Regions from separate parts of the Microbacterium sp. GCM10027623 genome, predicted to be linked through region 1. Evidence: riboswitches for the same ligand, from Rfam matches in the RefSeq annotation. Region 1 holds a riboswitch; the other holds the start of a gene.

Evidence for each region. A riboswitch is a leader RNA that binds a small molecule or an ion and turns the genes downstream of it on or off. The one in region 1 is predicted to bind thiamine pyrophosphate.
Region 2: linked by a shared signal. The riboswitch ahead of thiM (hydroxyethylthiazole kinase) and the one ahead of ACFQY2_RS01270 (ECF transporter S component) in region 1 are both predicted to bind thiamine pyrophosphate.

The regions. Positions count from the first base shown of each region.
Region 1 is NZ_JBHTHE010000001.1:281,770-286,149, reverse strand. Features, by position in the region: gene ACFQY2_RS01275 (D-alanyl-D-alanine carboxypeptidase family protein) at 33-1,499, opposite strand; TPP riboswitch at 1,734-1,843, shown strand; gene ACFQY2_RS01270 (ECF transporter S component) at 1,836-2,468, shown strand; gene ACFQY2_RS01265 (ABC transporter ATP-binding protein) at 2,470-3,927, shown strand; gene ACFQY2_RS01260 (energy-coupling factor transporter transmembrane component T family protein) at 3,924-4,380, shown strand, end outside.
Region 2 is NZ_JBHTHE010000002.1:605,362-609,741, reverse strand. Features, by position in the region: gene ACFQY2_RS10255 (bifunctional hydroxymethylpyrimidine kinase/phosphomethylpyrimidine kinase) at 1-1,073, opposite strand, end outside; gene thiM (hydroxyethylthiazole kinase) at 1,070-1,930, opposite strand; TPP riboswitch at 1,921-2,014, opposite strand; gene ACFQY2_RS10245 (NAD-dependent epimerase/dehydratase family protein) at 2,022-3,014, opposite strand; gene ACFQY2_RS10240 (cupin domain-containing protein) at 3,069-3,497, opposite strand; gene pheT (phenylalanine--tRNA ligase subunit beta) at 3,563-4,380, opposite strand, start outside.

The DNA of each region.
Region 1 (4,380 bases):
CCGGACGAGCCCGGGCCGTGAGGGTCAGCCGGTCAGCCGTTGTCGATCCCGAACAGCTCGAGCGGATGGGTCAGGCGCCACCAGATGCTCGGGGCGGTCACTGCCTTCGCGAGCGAGACCCGCGTCTCGACGGTGTCGACCGGGCCCTCCGTGACGAGGCGGCCTGCCGCCGAGCCCGCCGCGGTCGTCGCCCCGAGCTCGAGCTCGGGTGTCGCCGTGGCCGACGCGCCGTTCCACAGCACGACCTTCGCGTCGGCGTCGGTCACGACATCGACGCGGTCGCCCCACTCGGTCGTGACCTGACCGACCACGGTGCCCTTCGGAACCGAGACGGGCTGGTCGGCCAGCGACTTCTCGACGCCGGCGAAGAGCTGACGGGTCACCGCGACCCGGTCGGCGTTGCTGTCCTGACCGAGCACTGCGGCGAACAGGCGCACGGTGGTGTCACCGCTGGGAACGTCCTTGGCGGTGAGCAGGTTCCAGTGCGAGAGGGTGCCGGTCTTCATACCGACCACGCCGTCGTCCTCGAGCATCTGGTTGGTGTTGGTGACGGTGCCGACTCCGGGGATCTCCGCAGAGCGCGTGCCCACGATCTCGGCGAGCACCGGATGCGCCATCGCCACTTCGCCGAGGCGGACCACCGCTGCCGGCGACGCCACGTTGTCGCGGTCGAATCCCGACGGGCTCTCCAAGGAGATCCCCTCGATGCCGTGGTCGCTGAGCCAGACCTTCGCAGCGTCCGCGAAGGCCTGCTCGCTGCCCCACAGCTCGCGGGCCAGGCGGTCGATGTAGTTGTTCGCCGACCCCAGGAGGATGCCCTGCAGCATCTGGTACTCGGTCAGACTGCCGTCGACGGGAACGTCCAGCGAGGACTGGTTCCCCCAGCGGTAGTCGAGGTATTCCTGCCGGTCGGACCGCGTGAACGCGAAGCTCGGACCCTGCTCGCCCACCTCGAGAGGCAGTTTCTCCAGCACCATCATGGCGCTCGCGATCTTGGTGATGCTCGCGATCTCGTCCCGGTCGGTGGTCGACGCCAGCGTCGACATCCCCTGAACGCCGACGGCCGCGCTGCCGTTCGTCGGCCACGCGACCGTGGCCGCCGGGGCGGATTCGACCGCCACCTGCTCGGCCGTGATGGTCGGTGCGACGGCATCCAGCGGGCACAGGAGAGTGCCCCCGGCGTAGGCCGCGCCGAGCGCGACGATGATGCCCACCGGCAGCAGTGCGCGGGGTCGGCGCCAGCCAGGGGTCAGCCGGGCTCCGGCGAACAGGTCCGGTGCGGGCTGCGTCTCGGAGGCGGACTCCGTCGCGATCCTCTGCGTGTCGAGCCAGGTCAGCGCGGTGGTGGGGTTCTCTGCGTCCGCCCAGGCGGCGGACCCTGCCGCGACGCTGTGACCGGGCTGCTCCTGGTCGCCGGGATCGCGCTGGTGGTCGGGCTCGGGCCGGTCGCCGGACTTCCCCTGGTCGCCGGGCAGCGAAGCCTCCTCGACGACATCCACAGCCTCAGTATTGCGGTTGAAGACCGCGGAGGCCGGCGTTTCCGGCTCGGCGTCGGCGTGCGTGTCGGATGTTTCCCCGGCCGGACGGTGGTCGTGCGCCGATTCTGTGCGCGCCCTCGTGCGTTCGCGAAGGGCTCTGCGCGTGACAGGACGCGTGGAATCGGGGGAGACGGTCACCTGATCTACGGTACCCAATCACATCGAGCCGCGGGCTGTGAGCCCGGCTATGATCGATGTCATCACCACGGGAGTCCGGCGTGCCGGGCTGAGAGGAAGCGAACCGCGCTTCGACCGTCGAACCTGACCCGGATCATGCCGGCGCAGGGAGGAGTTCCTATGAGCACGTCCACATCCGCACCCGTCACCCGGACGGCAGCCCTGGCCGGCGGATTCCGCTGGCGGGTTGTCGACATCGTCGTCGCCAGTGTCCTCGGCGTCGCATGCGGCTTCCTGTTCCTCGCCTGGAACGTCGGGTATCTCGGCCCGAAAGCGCTGCTCGAGCCGCTCCTGCCCGGAGTGCAGGGCCTTCTCGACGGGCCCTGGCTGATCGCCGGTGTGCTCGGCGGCCTCATCATCCGCAAGGCCGGCGCGGCCATCTTCGTCGAGACCGTCGCGGCTGTCGTCTCGGCACTCGCCGGTGCGCAGTGGGGCGGGTTCCTCACCATCGAGGCGGGACTCGTGCAGGGTCTGGGTGCGGAGCTGGTCTTCCTGATCTTCGCGTACCGGCTGTGGACGCTGCCGGTCGCGATCCTCGCCGGTGCCGGGGCGGCGATCGCGGGCGGCATCAACAACATGCTGCTGTGGTTCGCCGGGTCGGACGCCGCCTTTACCACCGTCTACCTCATCTGCACCACGCTGTCCGGGGCGGTGCTCGCCGGGCTGCTCGGCTGGCTGCTGGCGCGCGGCCTCGCCGCGACGGGCGCTCTGGACCGTTTCGGGGCGGGCCGAGAGGTGCGGGCTCGGGTCTGAGATGACCATCGACACCCGACCGGCCACCGTCGAGGCGCGGGGGTGGGGCTGGCGGCATGCCAGTCGCCTCGCGTGGGCACTGCGCGACGTCTCGCTGCGCATCGAGGCAGGTGAGCGGGTCCTGCTGCTCGGTGCCTCGGGCGCCGGCAAGTCGACGCTGCTGCACGGGCTGGCCGGCGTGCTCGGCGGCGACGAGGAGGGCGAGGCCGAGGGCGTGCTGCTCGTCGATGGCATGCCCGCCAGGGCCGCACGGGGGCAGGTCGGGCTGGTGCTGCAGGACCCTGATTCACAGGTGATCCTCGCGCGCGTCGGCGACGACGTCGCGTTCGGCTGCGAGAACCTCGGCGTCCCGCACGAGGAGATCTGGCGGCGGGTCGATGCGGCCCTGGACGCCGTCGGGTTGGATGTTCCCTTGGATCGGCCCACCAAGGCGCTCTCCGGCGGGCAGAAGCAGCGGCTCGCCCTGGCGGGTTCGCTGGCCATGCATCCCGGCCTGCTGCTGCTCGACGAGCCGACCGCGAACCTCGACCCGCATGGTGTCCTCGAGGTGCGCGATTCGGTGGAGCGGATGCTGCAGGTGCAGCGCTCCACGCTGATCGTCGTCGAGCATCGGCTGGACGTGTGGCTCCCGCTGATCGATCGGGTCATCGTCATCGGCGAAGGCGGCGTCATCGCGGACGGACCCGCGGATCGGGTCCTCGAGGCCGAGGGGGCACGGCTCGCGCAGGCCGGCGTGTGGGTGCCGGGTCATCCTCCGCGGCATCCCGCCCCACCGGCATCCGCTCCGGGGGAGACGCTGCTGAGCGCCCGCGGTCTGGCCGTGGCGCGGGTGCGCGGCACCACCGTCGCCGAGGGCATCGATGTCGACGTGCGGGCGGGGTCCGCTCTGGCCGTCACCGGACCCAACGGGGTCGGCAAGTCGACCCTCGGCCTGACGCTGGCCGGACTGCTCCCCTCCGCGGCAGGTCGGGTCGTGGCATCCGAAGGGCTCAGCGCGGGTGCCGGGCGGCATCCGATCCGGTGGAGCTCCCGTCAGCTGCTCACCCGCATCGGGACGGTCTTCCAGGAGCCGGAGCATCAGCTGCTGGCCAGAACCGTGCAGGAGGAGCTCGAGATCGGGCCGCACTCCCTGGGTCTGCCGGATGCCGAGATCGCGGCCCGCTCCGACGAACTGCTGCAACGGCTGCGCCTGGACAGACTGGCCAGGGCGAATCCGTACACCCTCTCCGGAGGGGAGAAGCGACGGCTGACGGTCGCCGCCGCGCTCGCGACCCGGCCGCGGGTGCTGGTGCTCGACGAGCCGACGTTCGGGCAGGACGCCCGCACGTGGCAGGAGCTCGTGGCGATGCTCGCCGCTCTGCGCGACGAGGAGGGCGGCGCACTGGTGGTCGTCACGCACGACCTCGACGTGGTGACGGCGCTGCATGCCGCACGGTTCACGATGGGATCGGGCTCGTGACCCTCCTGGAGAGCCGGGCGCGCACCGGAGCCATGGCACGCATCAATCCGGTCGCCAAGCTCGGCGCGAGCGGACTCATCGCCCTGCCGCTGATCCTCACGCTGGACGTGGTGTCCGCGGCCGTCGCCCTGGCACTGGAGTGCGTGCTCTTCCTGTTCGCGGGGATCGGCTGGCGCGAGTTCTGGACGCGCACGTGGCCGGTGTGGCTGGCAGCGCCCCTCACGGGGGTCACGATCGCGCTGTACGGGCAGTCCGGCGGCACGGTGTACGCGGAATGGCTGCTGGTGCGCGTCAGTGAGGGATCGCTGCTGCTGGCCGGCGCGACGATGCTCCGGGTGCTCGCGATCGCGCTGCCCTCGGTGGTGCTGTTCATCACGGTGGACCCGACCGACCTCGCCGACGGGCTCGCCCAGACGTGGCGCCTGCCGGCGCGGTTCGTGCTCGGTGCACTCG
Region 2 (4,380 bases), on a different contig from region 1:
ACGGCGAGCTCGCCGAGGTTCGGAGTGATCAGGTCCACGTCGAACGCGAGCTCCCGGAGGGCGGATTCCGCGGCCGGGTCCAGCAGCCTGTCGCCGCTGGTGGCCACCATCACCGGGTCCAGCACGACGGTGTCGGGCCGATGCGCGCGGATCCAGTCGCGGACGGTGCGGATGATCCCGGCATCCGCCAGCATCCCGATCTTCACCGCATCGATCTCGATGTCGGAGGCGATGGTGTCCAGCTGTGCGCGCAGGAACGACACGGGCGGCACGTGCACGGCGTCCACGCCGCGGGTGTTCTGCGCGGTCAGCGCGGTGATCACCGCCATCCCGTACCCGCCGTGCGCGGCGATGGACTTCAGGTCGGCCTGCATGCCCGCGCCGCCGGACGGGTCGCTGCCGGCGATGCTCAGCACCCGCGGTGGCCTGCCGCGGCGCCACGCGCGGCGGAAGGCGCGCGCCGCCGCACGCGGGTCGTCGGCCGCGCACAGCGCCGAGACGACGGCGACCCCTGCTGCGCCTGCGTCGCGGATTGCGCGGACGTCGTCCGTGCCGACCCCGCCGATGGCGACCGCGGGCACGGGGCTGGCTGCGGCGAGCGCACGGAATCCTTCCACGCCCAGTGCCGGCGGGTGATCGGGCTTCGTCGAGGTCGGTCGGATGACGCCGACGCCGATGTAGTCCACTGTTCCGACCGGCAGGGCCCGCAGGGCGTCGAGGTGGGCAGGGGTGTTGGCGGTGAGGCCGACGAGCGCGCCGGGTCCGAGCAGCGCGCGGGCGTCCTCGACGGACGCGTCGGACTGTCCGAGGTGCACGCCGTCGACCCGGGCGCCCCGGGCACGGGCGTCGATCACCGCCGGGAGCCGGTCGTTCACCACCAGCAGCGCCCGCCCGTCGATGACCTCCGACAGCCGCACGAGCAGGTCGACCGTCTCGGCGTGCGTCGCCTGCTTGTCGCGCAGCTGGACGACCGTCACGCCGCCCGCGACCGCCGCGCGGACCGTCTCGATGACCCCGCGATCGCCGCACAGCGCCGCATCGGTGACGAGATGCAGCGAGAGGTCCCGGCTCACGGTTCGATCACCTCGATCCGGGCGGCGGCGAGGATGTCGTCGGTGCTCACGGCGGCGAGTGCGTCGAGCAGCGAGACCGCGAAGCTGCCGGGTCCGTGCGCGGTGGCCGCGGCGCGTTCCGCGGCCACGGTGTACACCAGGCTGGCCGAGGCCACCGCGGTGAGCGACTCGGTGCGGCTGTCGCGGGCCGCGCCGAGGAAGGCGGCCATGACCGCACCGAGTGCGCAGCCGCCGCCGGTGACCCGGGTCAGCAGCGCGTCGCCGTTGGCGATGCGGATGACCCGTCGCCCGTCGGTGATCAGGTCGACCTCGCCGGAGACCGCGACGATGCTGCCCCACCGCTCGGCGAGGGCGCGCGCGGCGTCGCCGGCGGCATCCGGCGTGTCCGTGGCATCCACACCCCGCCCGCCGGCGCCGGCACCGGCGAGGGCGAGGATCTCCGAGGCGTTGCCGCGGATCGCGGTGGGACGCCGTGCGGCCAGTTCAGCGGCGAGCCCTGTGCGCACCGGCAGCGCGCCGATCGCGACGGGGTCGAGCACCCAGGGCGTGCCTGCTGCGGCCGCCCCCGCTGCGGCCTCGCGGCTCGCCGCGCGCTGTTCGGGGGTCGGGGTGCCGAGGTTGATCAGCAGACCCGACGCCGCACCGGCGAACATGCCGGCCTCGTCGACGATGTCGACCATCGCCGGCGCCGCTCCCAGCGCGAGCAGCACGTTGGCGGTGAATCCGGTGACCACGGCGTTGGTGATGCAGTGCGTGAGCGGCGGCGCGGCGCGCAGCCCTCTCAGCAGCTCGGCGGCGGACGCCGCGACATCGGTGGATGGGCGCCCTCCAGTGGGCAGGCATGGCGTATCGCTCATCGCGACATCCCTTCGCTAGTACGAACTAGATCAGGTTCGACGGGTGTGCTCTCAGCCGCGGATGCGGCACCCCGTGTCACTGGCTGCGAGTCTAGCGAGCCTCCGCACTCTCCGTTCGCCATGCGTCGATCAGAGCGAGCTCCTCGCTGCGCGCGAGCCCGGAGCGCCGTTCGCGATCCACACCGCGCGCCCGCTCGTCGTCCAGCACTCGGCGGATCGTCTCCTCGAGCGGTCGCAGCACGCCCCCGGCCGCGCGGTAGCCGTCGTTGCTGCGCCGGGTGAATCCCGGCATGTCGGCGGGCAGCCACAGCGGGAGCGAGCGCGGTCCCATCCAGTACTGCACCCCGTGCTGCTCGAGCCAGGCGTCCGGCGCCTCGACCAGCTCGCCGGAGTGCCCGACAAGAGCCCGGACGCGCTCCAGCAGGTCCCGGAAGGGATGCACGTCGCCGTTGGCGTTCACGATGCCGCTCCGCCCCTCGACGGCGAGGAACTCGGCGAGGTCGTCGACGTCGATGACCTGCACGAAGCGCTCACCGCGATCGGGGACGAGGATCGGCCCGGAACCGGCCCGCTCCGCCGCCGCCGTCCAGTACCCGAACCGGTCGCTCGGGTCGCCGGGACCGGTGATGAGCCCCGGTCGGACGATGAAGGCGCGATCGCCCAGTGCGCCGACCGCCTGCTCTGCGGCGACCTTCTCGCGTCCGTAGTCGTACTCGTCGCCGTCCTGTGCGGGTTCGAGCAGGCGGCCGGTCTCGTCCAGCCCGATGGTCTCGTCCTCGTCGTAGACGGACATCGACGACACGTACGTCCAGTGCGCGGCTCGATCGCCGAGGGCCTGCACGGCGTCGCGGACGTGACGCGCGTGCGACGAGACGTCCACGACCTCGTCCCAGTGCTGGCCGTCCAGGGCGTCGTAGGCGCCTCGGTCGCGGTCCCCGCGCACGAGGACCGTCCCCTCCGGCGCCGGGCGCCCTCCGCGTGCCACGCACGTGACCTGCGCCCCGGCGTCACGCCAACGCTCGGCGATCCGTCCCGAGAGCCATCCTGTTCCGCCGAGCACCAGCACATGAGTCATGTCGCCCATGCCAACACGATCCCGCAGCAGACGGAAGCGAATCAGCCGACAGCGAAGCGCAGCTCACCAGGGCATCGGGCGATCCGGTCCGCGTCTGCTGTCATCCGGCAGGTGCGGCAGGTACTCGCCGCCCGCACGGATGCACAGCCAGCGAAGCTCACCAGGGCTGTCCGGCAGCGCGCGCCACGTGCGCCAGACGCCCTGGCCGACGCGGACCACCGTGCCCTCCGTGACCTCCACGACGTCGTCGTCGAGCCCCATCTGCCCGCGACCGCCGAGGAACACGTACAGCTCCTCGATCTTCTCGTGCACGTGCCAGTAGCCGGCCTGCTCTCCGGGCACGAGGGCGTTGGCGGTCATGCCGATGTACTGCATCGTCAACTCGTGGTCGACCACACGCCGCCCGTCGCGGGAGCGCGCCTCGTCGAAGCCGCCGTGAAAGGCCCGCCAGTCCTGCAGCGCGCCGATCTCGGTCACCTGATAGTCGCTCATCGCCTCTCCTTCCGCGGCCGGACGGGCCGCATGGGGCACGAGCCTACGCCGCGGAAGGAGCGGGGTCAGTCGCGGATGCTCGCGCCGTGCCGCTCCGCCGCCGCGGCGACCCCTGCGAGCTTCGCCTCCGTGGCCTCGGCCGCGGTGAGGGTGCGGTCGGGGGCGCGGAAGCGCAGCGCGAACGTGAGGCTCTTCTGCCCCTCGTCGAGGCCGGTTCCGCGGTAGTCGTCGACCAGGGTGGCGGATTCCAGGAGCTCGCCCGCGCCCTCGATGAGCGTCGTGCGCACGTCGGATGCCGGCACCGCGACGTCCACGACCAGCGACACGTCCTGGGTGGCTGCGGGGAAGGTCGACAGCGAGGCCGCGACCACGCGCTCCCCCGCCAGCGTGAGCACGCGGTCCAGGTCGAGCTCCAGCACGATGGCGCGCCCGGGCAGATCGGCATCCGCCGAGACCCGCGGATGCAGCTCGCCGACGTAGCCGATCTCCTCGCCGTTCACGCTGAGGACGCCGGCACGACCCGGATGCAGCGCGGCACGGCGGGTCTGCGCCACGTCGATGCCGACACCGGCCGCGACGCCGATGACGCGCACGGCGTCCAGCGCATCGCCGAGGCCCGCGGGTTCGGCGGCGTGACCCGGCTGACGCGGCGTGATGTTCCCGGTCAGCAGCACTGCCACGTGACGCGGCTGCGGCGGGATGGCCCCGTTCAGGGCGGCGAGCGTCTCCGCGCTCGGTCGCTGCGCCAGCGGCGGGATGAAGTCCGTGCCGTAGACGACACCCTCCTCGGGCGTGAAGACGGCGCCGGTCTCGAAGATCGCCAGATCCACCAGGCCGCGGGAGATGTTGCGGTGCGCGGTCTGCAGCAGACCGGGCACCAGCG